Regions from separate parts of the Buttiauxella sp. WJP83 genome, predicted to be linked through region 2. Evidence: predicted binding sites of a transcription regulator. Region 2 holds the regulator's gene; each other region holds the start of a gene.

Region 1 (4,673 bases), 880 kb from region 2:
TTGCCCGCTGGAGTGAAAAACGCTTCCGCCTTGAGCAGCGCCTGATGGCTGGGTTATTCCTGATGACACTGGCGATGTTGCCGATTGGCCTAACGAATAACCTCCAGCAGTTGTTCACGCTGATTTGCGTGTTTTACATCGGCTCAATCATTGCTGAACCTGCCCGTGAAACACTGGGCGCATCGCTCGCAGATTCCCGTGCTCGCGGGAGTTATATGGGATTCAGCCGTTTGGGTTTGGCCATTGGTGGCGCTTTAGGTTATGCCGGGGGCGGTTGGCTGTATGACGCCGGAAAAACGATCAACCAGCCGGAACTCCCGTGGATGATGCTCGGAATTATTGGCGTGATTACCTTGATTGCACTGTGGTGGCAATTTAGCGCTAAACCGGTCGAACCGTCTATGCTTGAGCCAGGTAACTAGTTTGCGGCCCTCATTTTTCTCTACCATACTGAAAAGTTGACGGATTTAGTCCGTAAATCAAAATGGAGGAATAACGTGAAGCTTTATATCTACGATCACTGCCCTTTTTGCCTCAAAGCACGCATGATTTTTGGCTTAAAGAATATCCCCATTGAGCTAAATGTTCTGCTAAATGACGATGAAGCCACCCCGACAAAAATGGTTGGCAAGAAAGTGGTGCCCATCTTGCAAAAAGACGACAGCCGCTATATGCCTGAAAGCATGGATATCGTGCACTACGTCGATAAACTCGATGGCGAACCACTGCTGACAGGGAGTACCCACGCGGCTATTAGTGACTGGTTGCGCCACGTCAATAGCTATGTTCAACAGTTGCTCCTTCCTCGTATTGCTAAAGCTCCCTTTGATGAGTTTGCCACACCGGAAGCGCGGGCTTATTTCGTCCACAAGAAAGAGGCGATGATCGGTTCTTTCGCGGATCACCTCTCGCATTCAACCGGTCTTATCAAGAAAATATCAGACGATCTGCGCAAGCTCGATAAACTCATTGTGCAACCTAATGCGGTCAATGGTGAGCCATCTGACGATGATATCCATCTGTTCCCACTGCTGCGTAACCTGACGCTGGTTGCCGGAATTGAGTGGCCAAGCCGTGTGGCGGCGTACCGCGATAATATGGCAAAACAGACGCAAATTAATCTGCTTTCATCCCACGCAATTTAATTGCCGTTAAGGCTTTTCCCCAGAGCGGGTAAGCATAATGCTCACCCGCCGCGTTCGGCCCTGCAAGACTTGCAATCTGATTTTCAGTTTTTTCCGGTAGCACTGCCTGCGCGATTAGATCATGATGTTGCATGTCAGGATCTGTTTCAAAGCAGCATGTTAAGGAACTCCATGAAAAAGATAGTTTTAGCCGCAGCATTAATACTCTGCGGATTAGTGGTGGGTTGTAACCAGCTAACGCAATACACCGTCAGCGAACAGGAAATCAACCACGCGCTGCAAAAACGCAATAATTTCTCTAAAGATATTGGCCTGCCAGGCGTTGCCGATGCCCATATTGTATTGAACAATTTATCCAGTGCGATTGGCCGTGAAGAAGCGAATAAAGTCACGTTAACAGGTGATGCCAAACTGGAAATGACATCGATTTTCGGCGATCAAAAAGCCAACATCAAACTGAAGCTAAAAGCGTTACCAACGTTCAATAAAGAACAAGGCGCGATTTATTTACAAGAAATGGAAGTGGTAGATGCGACTGTCGAGCCTCAAAAAATGCAAACCATTGTCCAGACACTTATTCCGTATCTGAATCAGTCACTGCAAAATTACTTCAATCAACAACCGGCTTACGTGTTGGGTGAAGACCGCAGTACCGGTGAAAATCTGGCTAAAAAATACGCCAAAGGGATTGAAGTTAAGCCCGGCGAAATTGTGATCCCTTTCACTGAGTAATTCTCACGACATTGGGGAGGTAGCAGCCGCTCCTCCCCAAGAAAATCTCAACGAAAATGGTGCAAAGCGAAACGTTTGCGCTTATTCTTTGTGTCCGGCACAAATCATCGTTAAATCCTTCCTAGCCGGAGCACTTTCATGACCGTATTACCTCAGGTATTAAAAATTCGCCGCCCAGACGACTGGCATATTCACCTTCGTGATGGTGAGATGTTAAAAACGGTGGTGCCATATACCAGCGAAATTTATGGTCGCGCGATTGTTATGCCAAACCTGGTGCCGCCAGTCACAACGGTCGAAGCCGCCATTGCCTATCGCCAGCGTATTCTGGATGCCGTACCACAGGGGCATAATTTCGAACCCCTGATGACCTGTTATCTCACCGATTCTTTAGACCCGAACGAAGTTGAGCGTGGGTTTAATGAAAACGTGTTTACCGCAGCAAAACTCTATCCTGCCAATGCGACGACGAACTCAAGCCATGGTGTCACCAGCACCGCCGCGATTTTACCGGTGCTTGAGCGCATGCAAAAAATCGGCATGCCGCTGCTTATTCACGGCGAAGTGACGCACGCTGACATTGATATTTTTGATCGTGAAGCGCGTTTTATCGAAACCGTCCTGGAGCCTTTGCGTCAGCAATTACCGGAATTGAAAGTGGTGTTCGAACACATCACCACCAAAGATGCCGCGCAGTATGTGAAGGAAGGAAACTCACTGTTGGGTGCGACCATCACTCCTCAGCATCTGATGTTTAACCGCAACCACATGCTGGTTGGCGGTGTGCGCCCTCACCTCTATTGCCTGCCAATTTTAAAACGCAGTATTCATCAGGAAGCGTTGCGTGAACTGGTTGCCAGTGGTTGTGACCGCGTATTCCTCGGTACAGATTCCGCACCACACGCGCGTCATCGTAAAGAAGCAAGTTGTGGTTGTGCGGGTTGCTTTAACGCGCCGTCAGCTCTGGGAGCTTACGCAACTGTATTTGAAGAGATGAATGCGCTTGAGCACTTTGAAGCGTTTACGTCGCTCAACGGCCCACGTTTCTATGGTCTGCCAGTTAACGAAGAAACGATTGAGTTGGTTCGTACCCCGATCACAATGCCAGAAACTATTGCCACCAGTGATGACAGCATCGTGCCATTCCTGGCCGGTGAGCAAGTTAACTGGTCAGTAAAAGCTTAATTTTAATGCCCCCTGTTGCATACAGAATAATATGGCTGTATACATATACAGTATATTATACAGGGGGCTGTTATGCGTATTGAAGTCACTATTGCCAAAACTACATCTCTGCCACAAGGCGCTATTGACGCGCTTGCGAATGAACTTTCACGCCGAATAACTCAACACTATCCTGAAAACGAAAACCACGTTCAGGTGCGTTATGCTGCCGCTAATAACCTCTCGGTGTTAGGTGCCAGCAAAGAAGATCGCGATCGCATTAGCGAAATATTGCAAGAGACCTGGGAAAGCGCTGACGACTGGTTTGCTGCGGATTAAAACTCATCATGGAAGGTGGTCGGCTTAACATTAAGTCGCCGCTCATTTCAGGTAAAAAATTCCCTCGTTGTTTTTTATGCCGGGTGTCGCCATCCGGTTTTTTTATTTTTTGAAATTTGCTTAGCAGGCTCCTTCCGCCATTCTTTCTTACTCAGAATCTTCCCAATAAAAAAGAGTAAAGCGTCGAAATAACGCACAATCGAGCTCTGTAATGTAAAAAAAGTGTTGCAGGGTATTTATTTCTTCTTCGAAATAGCTTAATCATTGATATACTTAACTGGCTTCACATTAAACAAGCATTAAACCTCGCGAACCGTTGTCTTAAACACACGTATAAAAGGGGTTATGATGGAAAAAAATAGTGATGTTATCCAGACCCATCCCCTTGTTGGATGGGACATCAGTACCGTAGATAGCTACGACGCACTGATGCTTCGCCTGCACTACCTGACCTCCAATACGCAAAAGCACGACGAAACTGAAATCGGTCAAACGTTATGGCTGACCACGGATGTTGCCCGGCAATTTATATCAATTCTTGAAGCCGGCATTGCTAAGATTGAATCTAGTGATTACCAGGTAAGCGATTATCGTAAGCATTGATTGCCGATGCTGCCCAAATAACACAAGGCACCGTAGAGGTGCCTTTTTTATTATTCTGTTTTGGCACAAAGAGAGGAGAAAAGCGCCATGCATTATGACCTTATCATCGTCGGAAGTGGGTCTGTGGGTGCCGCCGCTGGCTGCTATGCAACACATTCCGGCCTGAATGTCCTGATGATCGATAGCTGCCATCCCCCTCATCAGCAAGGTAGCCACCACGGCGATACACGCCTGATGCGCCACGCCTATGGCGAAGGCGAAAAATATGTCCCGTTAGTATTACGCGCTCAGAAACTTTGGGACGCATTACAGGAAATCAGCGGCGAGAAAGTGTTTCATCGCACCGGCGTGATTAATCTCGGCCCGGCTGATTCAACGTTTATCGCCACAGTGCAGCAAAGTGCGCAAAACTGGTCATTGCCGCTTGAAACATTGAGTGCTGAAGCAGTTATGGCCCGTTGGCCACAGATAACCGTTCCCGAAAACTATCTCGGCTTGTTTGAACCGAACTCTGGCGTACTGCGCAGCGAGTTGGCGATTAAAGCCTATATTCGACTGGCAAACCAGGGGGGCTGTGCCCAGCTGTTTAATTGCCCAGTGACTGAGATTCATCACACTGCTGAAGGTGTGGTCGTCAACACGCCGGAAGGTGAATTCACCGCGGACAAACTGCTGATCAGTGCCGGAACA
Region 2 (4,673 bases):
AGCGCGCTGCGGCAGCCGTAACCACCAATTAAGAAGGCGATGGTTTGCGGTACATAACTCAGGCCGATGGCCGCCGGGCTGTAGCCCATATCGTTAAGAATGAAGGGGGAGCCGGTAAGCCATGCAAAGAAGCTGGCGGAGCAGGCGGCATAGAGCAACACGTTGCCGCTATAAACTCGGGAGCTCAACAATGACATGAAGCTCACTTTATTGTCTTCAGTTTGCGGATGATGCTGAGTACGAGGTTTCAGACGTAAAGTCGGGATCATCAGCACCAGGGTGATGACAAACAGCGTGGCGAAAATCGCCTGCCAGTCAAAGTGGTTCAAAATCCAGCTGCCCAGCAACGGTGCCAACGCCGGGGATAAGCCAACCAGCGGCATAATCGTTGCGAAAATACGATTAGCGCGATTCGCCGGGTAGTAATCGGTCACCAGAGCCTGCCAGCTTACTGCCGCCGAACAGACGCCAACTGCCTGAACAAAACGCAGTACCAATAGCGCAGTGGCGCTTTCGACCCACAACATGCCGATACAGCCAATGGCGAACAGGCTTAACCCCGCCAGTAATACCGGTTTACGGCCGAAGTGATCTGACAGGGGTCCCCACATTAACTGGGCAAACGCAAATCCAGCCAGGAACAGACTCAGGCTTGCACTGACTGCCGATGCATCGGTCTGTAAATCTTGCTGAATGGCAGCGAAAGCAGGCAGGTACATGTCTGTGGCAAGGAAGCCCAGCACACTTAAGCCGGCCAGCCAGATAAGAAATCCTTTTGAAGGTTGCATAATTTTCTCTTGATTAATCTTGCAGGTTCATTGCCGCGAGAGTGTACGGAGTGCAATTACGCTTGTGAAACGCTAATATTTGTAGGTTGCGTTCAAAAATTTTGTGAGCAGAGAAATGTGGTCAGAATACTCGCTGGAAGTGATAGATGCGGTGGCGCGCAATGGTAGCTTCAGCGGTGCGGCACAGGAGTTGCACCGCGTTCCGTCTGCCATTAGCTATACGGTGCGGCAACTCGAAGATTGGTTAGCCGTTCCGCTATTCGAACGGCGTCATCGTGATGTCGAATTAACCCCAGCGGGCCTCTTTTTCCTTAAAGAGGGCCGTTCTGTTATCAAAAAAATGATGACGACACGGCAGCAGTGCCAACAGATCGCAAACGGATGGCGCGGGCATCTGGCTATAGCCGTTGATAACATCGTTAAACCTGAGCGAACGCGGCAACTGGTCGTGGATTTCTATCGCCATTTTCCGGATATCGAACTGCGCATCTTCCAGGAAGTGTTCAACGGCGTATGGGATGCGCTGGCGGATGGTCGTGTCGAGGTGGCTATTGGTGCAACCCAGGCTATTCCGGTCGGAGGGCGTTATGCCTTCCGCGATATGGGAACGTTGAGCTGGCGTTGTGTGGTGGCTTCCACTCATCCTCTGGCACAGCGCGGTGGGACGTTAAGCGACGATGACCTGCGTGACTGGCCGTCTTTGGTACTCGAAGATACCTCGCGTTCGTTACCCAAACGAATTACCTGGCTTTTAGATAACCAGCGCCGTGTGGTGGTGCCTGACTGGCAGTCCGGTTCGGATTGTTTGAGCGCGGGTTTGTGTATCGGCATGGTGCCGTTGCATATCGCCAGGCCGTGGCTGGATTCCGGGCGGTGGAGCGAATTAACCCTGGATAACCCGTTTCCTGACGCAGCATGTTGCCTGACCTGGCGGCAAAACGACGCATCACCTGCGTTGAGCTGGTTACTGGATTATCTGGGGGACAGTGAAACGATGAATCAGGAATGGTTACAGGAACCTGAGCCCGAGTAAACCCGGGCTCAACAACACTTAACGACGATAATCGCGGAATGGGCCATCAGCTACCGAGCGGCGTTCAATCAGACGCGGATGGACTTCAATCGATTGGGACTCTTCGCGTTTATTAACGATTCTATCCAATAGCATGTTAAACGCCGTTTCCCCCAGCGAATCTTTTGGCTGGTGGATGGTGGTCAACGCCGGTGAGAAGAAGCGCGCGTTACGCACATTGTCGTAACCAATAATGGAAATATCCTGCGGTACGCGCAGTCCCATCTCATCAGCGGCACAAATTGCCCCCATCGCCATGATGTCACCGCCACAGAATACTGCGGTAGGGCGATGAGACTGGCCGAGGATTTGCTGCATAGCGCGATAACCGGATTCAGGTTCAAAGTCACCCTGAACAATCCAGTTTTCTGGAATAGAAATACCCGCTTCTTCGAGTGCTTTCATAAAGCCAGCATGGCGACCGCCGCCAGTATTGCGTTCCATTTGGCCGGGGATAGCACCAATTTCGCGGTGACCGCGTTCAATTAAATAACGACCCGCCAGGTAGCCACCGTGGAATGCGTTATCGACCACGGAGTCGGTGAAATCAGCACGGGACTCGCCCCAGTCCATCACAACCATTGGGATGTGGCGGTACTCTTCGAGAACGGAAAGCAAGGAGTCTGGATATTCAGAGCACATCACCAGCAAACCATCGACACGCTTTTGCGCCATCATCGATAAGTAAGCGCGCTGTTTTTCAAAGTTATTGTGTGCGTTACCCAAAATCAGGGTATAGCCTTTTTCAAAGCAGCTATTTTCCACCGCTTCGATGATCTCGGCGAAATAAGGTGCTTCACTGGAAGTGGCAAGCAGACCGATCGTTTTGGTGTGATTAACTTTCAGGCTTCGTGCTACAGCACTCGGTGAGTAGTGCAATTCTTTAATTGCAGCCCATACCGCGTTGCGCGTTTCTTCCGCCACAAAACGGGTTTTGTTAATCACATGTGATACGGTTGTAGTGGAAACGTTTGCGCGCTTCGCCACGTCCTTGATTGTCGCCATTAAATTTCACTCCGGGCCATCTCTTAACCCCCTGATTACTAATGTGTTAAACGTTTGCGTACGCTGACTCCAAAGGCAACATAATGGTTGCAGGTATGCCGGGATTGCGACATAAAACGGGAGGAGGGCATTGAATTGACGATACGCAATAAATTAGCGAGGGATTTTGGCCTATCCTGGCGAAAAGTGGAAGAGGGAAAATGGATATCGGGTTAAAACCGTGAGGATTTTTATCTCCGATTGTGGGAAACTCATCATGACACATCAATTGTAAGGCTGTTTTGTAAGGTAACAAAAAGGAGTTGCTGATGAGTACCGACCTGAAATTTTCAATCACGACCACAGTTATTGTTCTGGCTTTGATTGTTTGCGGCGCATTAACTGCCGTACTGCACTGATTAAGATGGGCCGCTTATCGCGGCCCATTAACATTCCCCTAAATAGCTCCGCAACACGAACTATTTAGGGAGCAAACTTCTACGCTGCAAGATTCTTCTCAACAAACGCCCAATTCACCAGCGCCCAGAAATGCTCGAGGTAGTTAGGACGAGCATTGCGGTAGTCGATGTAGTACGCATGTTCCCAGACGTCCACCGTCAGCAGTGGTTTAGCGGCAGTCGTCAGTGGCGTACCCGCGTTGGAAGTAGAAACAATCGCTAAAGCGCCATCTTCCTGTTTAACTAACCACGTCCAACCTGCGCCAAAGTTCTTGATAGCGGCATCAGTAAACTGTTGTTTGAATTCAGCGAAGCTACCGAAAGATTTGTTGATAGCGTCCAGAAGTTCGCCAGTAGGTTCCCCGCCTGCATTTGGTGCCAGGCAGTTCCAGTAGAAGGTGTGGTTCCACACCTGAGCGGCGTTGTTAAAAACACCACCCTCGGAAGTACGAACGATCTCTTCAAGCGTTTTACCTTCAAAAGCTGTGCCCTTAACCAGGTTATTCAGGTTAGTGACATAGGTTTGATGGTGTTTGCCGTAATGGTATTCCAGGGTTTCAGCGGAGATATGCGGTGCTAAAGCATCTTTCGCATACGGTAATGCAGGTAGTTCGAACGACATTGCTAACTCCTTATTATTTTGTTTACTTCTAAATAACCACTTTTAATGCGGGTTTAGGTTAACAAATTGAAAGGATAAGCAAAAGAAGAACTCACCTGCCCATTTCAGGGCAGGTGAAGGTTTTAACGAATGGTTTTAGATGTCATGACGCGTTTAGCGCCAACATAGTGGCGTTGCCAATAGTCTTCGCTCAACGAGGTGATTTGAATATCACGGCCAGTACGCGGTGACTGGATGAATTTCCCATTACCGACGTAGACACCAACGTGATCCGCAGTGCCACGGCCTTGGGTGCGGAAGAACACAAGGTCACCCGTTTCCAGTTCCCCGCGATCAACCGGAGAAGCATCACGCAGGTGATACATTTCGTTTGCAGTACGCGGAATACGGAATTTCACCAAATCTTTGTAAGCGTAATAAACCAAACCGCTGCAATCGAAGCCAGTACGCGGCGACGTGCCACCCCAGCGATACGGTTTGCCAATCTGGCCCATCAGTTTGTTCATCGCCGTCTTCTGTGCTTTCTGCACCCGGACTTTGTGCGCTGCTGCAATCGTCGTTGGTTGCTCTGCTTTGACTTTCACACAGCGCGTTTTGTAGCCCTTACGCGGTTTACTGCATTTTTCGGTAAAAGTAACAGGCTGGACTTTCGCGAGCTGGGAGGAGTTTTTACGATCATTTTTTGCAAGATGTTTTGTTTTTGCACTGCTGGTGTTCTTAGCGATTTTACTCTTTGAGGCAGTGGATTC
Region 3 (4,673 bases), 2.1 Mb from region 2:
AACCCATAATGGTTTTAACGGTGCCTTTAATACATTCGGTGACCGGTTTTTTCTGTGCAATCAGGCCAATCAAGGCGATTAAACCAACCAGCACTGCCGGTTCGGAAAGCACATCGCTCATCAAAAAACGAAAGAAATCCATTACGACCTCGACTTACAGTGCGCCTAACTCGGTTAATGCCACGGACAAACGTTCTTTCATGGCTTTCTTGTCGATCATGTTGTCCAGAGCAACGATTTTCCCAGCGACGGACTGTGCGACGAGTTGCTCGGCGATGTCCTTGGTGCCGACATAAATATCGCTCGGTGTGCCTTTAGCTGAGCCAAGGTCAACATGATCAACATCAGCGTTGACTGCCAGATCTTTCAGAATGCTTTTAATGCTCATTTCCATCATCAGGCTGGTGCCTAAACCGTTACCGCAAACCACTGTAATTTTCATAATTGTTCCCCTGGATTAATAGCGCGCAATGACGGACAAAATGTCTTGCGTTGTTTTGGCCTGCAAAATGGCCTGAATGTCTTGTTCGTTATCGAATAATTGGGCGAGTTGAGAAATCGCTTCAATGTGGCTGGTGCTGTCGGTTGCCGCTAACACAATCAACAACTTCACCGGATCGTTTTCATCGGCATCGAAATTCACGCCTGAAGTGATAAGCGTCAGTGCCAGAGAGAGTTTGTTTGCACCTTCTTCCGGACGTGCATGGGGCATCGCAATACCGGGGCCAACCACATAGTACGGGCCGATGGCTTCATGTGAGCGGTAGATAGCCTCGACATAACGCGGTTCGATCGAACCGTTTTCAATCAGCGGACGGCATGAAATCGCCACGGCATCGCGCCAGTCTTTAGCCTTTTCGACGACCTGAACAACCTCTGCGGTTAATAGTGTTTTTAACATGCGACTGATAACTCCCGATGATAATTAACAGGAGGGTAGATTTTTCAGACAGTAATTAATGTGATGGTTGTCTCATTTGATAGCGCTACCTGATAGCGCTATCAAGCTTTGTGATAGCGCTATCATTTCTTGTCTGTCTGACTTTGGCTATATCGGGTTCCCGCATATACAATGCGATAGAGCATTTGCTGCCGTGGGCAAAGAACTGACAGACTGATGGTGAAATAAAAATAATGAAAACAGTAAGTTGTAATCGTCCCGGGAGCCGGAATGGAAAAAATGCGTAAGCGTCGTGGTACCGGACGAGTCACGCTGCAAGAAGTCGCCAATTATGCGGGTGTTGGAACCATGACGGTTTCCCGGGCGTTGAGAACCCCGGAGCAGGTTTCCGACAAATTGCGCGAGAAGATAGAACAAGCTGTGGAAGAGTTGGGTTATATCCCCAATCGGGCTGCGGGCGCGCTGGCTTCTGGTCACAGTGATACGGTCGCCGTGCTGATACCTTCTCTGACCGATAAAGCCAGTTCGCGCTTTATGCAGTCATTACAGCAAGTACTGAATAAAAATGAGTTCCAGCTACTGCTTGGCTGCCATGAACATAATCAGCATAAAGAGGCTGAAATTTTAATGACGTTACTGCAAAGCAATCCGGCTGCTTTGGTGATTTTTGGTTCTCAGTTGGCTGAAAAAACCTACCAGATTCTCGAAAAAACCAATATTCCCACTATTAACGTCGTTGGTTCCCCTTTCAGCCAGGCGCGAATTACGCTTGAAACGGCATTTTTTGAGGCGTCACATAAACTGACAGAACATCTGTTGGATCAGGGTTATAAGAATATCGGTTTTATCGGTGCGCACATGGACAACCGTTTGCAGCGTCAGCAACTGAATGGCTGGCATAAAGCGATGCTGAGTCGTTACCAGAATTCCGATCAGGTGATCACCACGCCGGATGCCGCCAGCTTGCAGTTTGGCCGTTATGCATTGACCGAAATATTACAACGCCAGCCAGAACTGGATGCTGTGATTTGCAGCCATGAGGAGATTGCGCTAGGCATCATGTTTGAGTGCCAACGGCGCTTGCTGAAAATCCCCGGAAATATCGCGGTGGCTTGTCTCGACGGTTCGGACAGCTGCGATCAAACGCACCCGACGCTGACTTCTATCCGTATTGATTATAAAAAAATGGGTAAAGACGCGGGTAAGCTACTGATTGAACTGTTGAATGATGAAAGGGATGACGAATTAGACGAATCGCGAGTTGAGCAATTCAGCTACCAGATTGAATTGCGCCAAAGTACTTAAGCACATCCGTTGCAGGGCGGATAAGCGTAAGCGCTATCCGCCAGATTTCTTTATTCCGTAATATCCCAACCCCGCGCGCGCCATAATTCCGGCAACTGCGACAAATCGGTAAAGGTCGTAACTTTCGGATGGTCAATTGGCTTGTTATGCGGATCGGCGCAGAAGTAGAAAACTTCCATTCCTGCGGCAATACCTGATTGCGCACCCGCCATTGAATCATCCACCAGCACGCAGTTTTTCACATCAACGCGCATCGCATCGGCGGCATGGAACATGATCGCCGGATCGGGTTTCCATGCCTTGATGTCATAACCGCTAAAGAGTTTGTCCGGGAAATGGCCGAGCATGCCGGTTTTGCCCAGCGAATGCTGCATTTTGCTGACCGGGCCATTGGAAACGATACACATCGGCACCTTGATTTGCGCAATGAGCGCTGCAGCACCTTCAATCTCTACGAGTTCGCTGTCGAAAAGTCGCGAAACTTCTGCGCGAAAAATTTTCTCCAGCTCCTCTTTTGCGAAGTTCACGCCATGTTGGGCATTGATAGTGTCGATGATCTCGTAGAGCTTGATCCCCTTGAAGGTTTTATGAACTTCCTCAAGCGCAAGTTCAATGCCGTTTTGCGCAAACATATGCACGTAGGCTTTGGAGCAAATAACCTCACTATCAACCAGCGTACCATCGCAGTCGAAGAACACCGCATCTATCCGGGACATACCGCTTCCTTTTATTAAAGTGAAGGATCATCTTACCCAATTTGCGCAATTTTTGCGGCACGCAATCGTTGCCGTATAAGAATTTTCAATGAAAAAAATACAACGTGGGTCATTATGTTTTGTATTTTTTGGTATAGGATAGCGACGGATTTTCCCTCTCAATGTTCGGAATTAAGACTAATGAGCCAACCACAATCTACTCCGGCCGCAAATCCGGGGCTGCTCGAGCGCGTGTTTAAACTGCGCGAACACGGCACCACGGCACGCACAGAAGTGATCGCCGGTCTCACGACCTTCCTGACGATGGTGTATATCGTTTTCGTCAACCCGCAGATCCTTGGCGCCGCTGGTATGGATACCCAGGCCGTTTTTGTCACCACCTGTTTGATTGCCGCATTAGGTAGCATCCTGATGGGTATTTTCGCCAACCTGCCAGTCGCACTGGCGCCTGCGATGGGCCTGAATGCGTTCTTCGCCTTTGTGGTTGTTGGCGCAATGGGAATTTCCTGGCAAGTGGGTATGGGCGCCATTTTCTGGGGTGCCACCGGTCTGTTACTGCTGACCATTTTCCGCGTGCGTTACTGGATGATTGCTAATATTCCGGTGAGCCTGCGCGTAGGCATCACCAGCGGTATTGGTCTGTTCATCGGGATGATGGGCCTGAAAAACGCCGGGATTATCGTTGCGAACAAAGACACACTGGTGACCATCGGTAACCTGACTTCCCACAGCGTGCTGCTGGGGGCATTAGGCTTCTTTATCATCGCAATTCTGGCTTCACGTAACATTCACGCTGCTGTACTGGTTTCCATTGTGGTGACTACGCTGCTGGGCTGGATGATGGGCGATGTGCAATACCACGGTATTGTTTCTGCACCACCAAGCGTACTTTCAGTGGTAGGGCAGGTTGATTTAGCCGGTTCACTGAACATTGGGCTGGCAGGGGTTATCTTCTCCTTCATGTTGGTTAACCTGTTTGACTCCTCCGGTACGTTGATTGGCGTAACAGACAAAGCCGGGTTGGCCGACGAAAAAGGTAAATTCCCTCGCATGAAGCAGGCGCTGTATGTTGATAGCGTATCTTCTGTTGCGGGTGCGTTTATCGGGACATCGTCCGTTACCGCGTATATCGAAAGTTCTTCTGGCGTGTCTGTCGGTGGTCGCACTGGCCTGACAGCGGTAATCGTGGGTTTGCTGTTCTTACTGGTTATCTTCCTGTCGCCACTGGCAGGCATTGTTCCGGCATATGCGGCTGCAGGTGCTCTGATTTACGTTGGCGTGTTGATGACATCCAGCCTGTCTCGCGTGAAGTGGGATGACCTGACGGAAGCGGTTCCAGCATTCATTACTGCCGTAATGATGCCATTTAGCTTCTCAATCACCGAAGGTATCGCTCTGGGCTTCATCTCTTACTGTGTGATGAAACTCGGCACTGGTCGCTGGCGTGAAATCAGCCCATGCGTGATTGTCGTAGCGCTGTTGTTTATCCTCAAAATCGTGTTTATCGACGCGCATTAATCTGTTCGTATTAAAATAGCCAGTCATGACGACTGGCTATGATTTTCCCGGCGATATCGACCCGGCGGCTGGTTAAACGTTCGCGTAAAAATGCGCGTAAACGTCTGCTGTGAATCAAAGCCGTACCTCAGACTAATATCGTAAACCTTGTTATCGGTATCGCGTAAATCACGCGCCGCCAGCAACAGTTTACGCTCGCGAATGTACTTCCCAAGACTCTCGCCTTTGTACTG

The links. The regulator PurR, encoded in region 2, represses purine synthesis genes. The targets are predictions, from matches to a motif close to CANGCAAACGTTTGCNTG.
Region 1: the regulator PurR is predicted to act here: its motif matches at 1,942-1,959, upstream of pyrC (dihydroorotase).
Region 3: the regulator PurR is predicted to act here: its motif matches at 2,981-2,998, upstream of OH773_RS21690 (NCS2 family permease).

What each region holds. Positions count from the first base shown of each region.
Region 1 is NZ_CP110080.1:2,934,116-2,938,788, forward strand. It holds gene mdtH (multidrug efflux MFS transporter MdtH) at 1-422, shown strand, start outside; gene grxB (glutaredoxin 2) at 498-1,145, shown strand; gene OH773_RS13710 (hypothetical protein) at 1,117-1,278, opposite strand; gene OH773_RS13715 (lipoprotein) at 1,317-1,877, shown strand; gene pyrC (dihydroorotase) at 2,016-3,062, shown strand; gene dinI (DNA damage-inducible protein I) at 3,135-3,380, shown strand; gene bssS (biofilm formation regulator BssS) at 3,729-3,983, shown strand; gene solA (N-methyl-L-tryptophan oxidase) at 4,071-4,673, shown strand, end outside.
Region 2 is NZ_CP110080.1:2,058,321-2,062,993, forward strand. It holds gene punC (purine nucleoside transporter PunC) at 1-788, opposite strand, end outside; gene punR (DNA-binding transcriptional activator PunR) at 904-1,821, shown strand; gene purR (HTH-type transcriptional repressor PurR) at 1,840-2,865, opposite strand; gene cydH (cytochrome bd-I oxidase subunit CydH) at 3,174-3,263, shown strand; gene sodB (superoxide dismutase [Fe]) at 3,343-3,924, opposite strand; gene OH773_RS09545 (C40 family peptidase) at 4,047-4,673, opposite strand, start outside.
Region 3 is NZ_CP110080.1:4,691,950-4,696,622, forward strand. It holds gene OH773_RS21665 (PTS ascorbate transporter subunit IIC) at 1-142, opposite strand, end outside; gene OH773_RS21670 (PTS sugar transporter subunit IIB) at 155-442, opposite strand; gene OH773_RS21675 (PTS sugar transporter subunit IIA) at 458-901, opposite strand; gene OH773_RS21680 (LacI family DNA-binding transcriptional regulator) at 1,172-2,206, shown strand; gene yieH (6-phosphogluconate phosphatase) at 2,257-2,922, opposite strand; gene OH773_RS21690 (NCS2 family permease) at 3,103-4,440, shown strand; gene OH773_RS21695 (RamA family antibiotic efflux transcriptional regulator) at 4,464-4,673, opposite strand, start outside.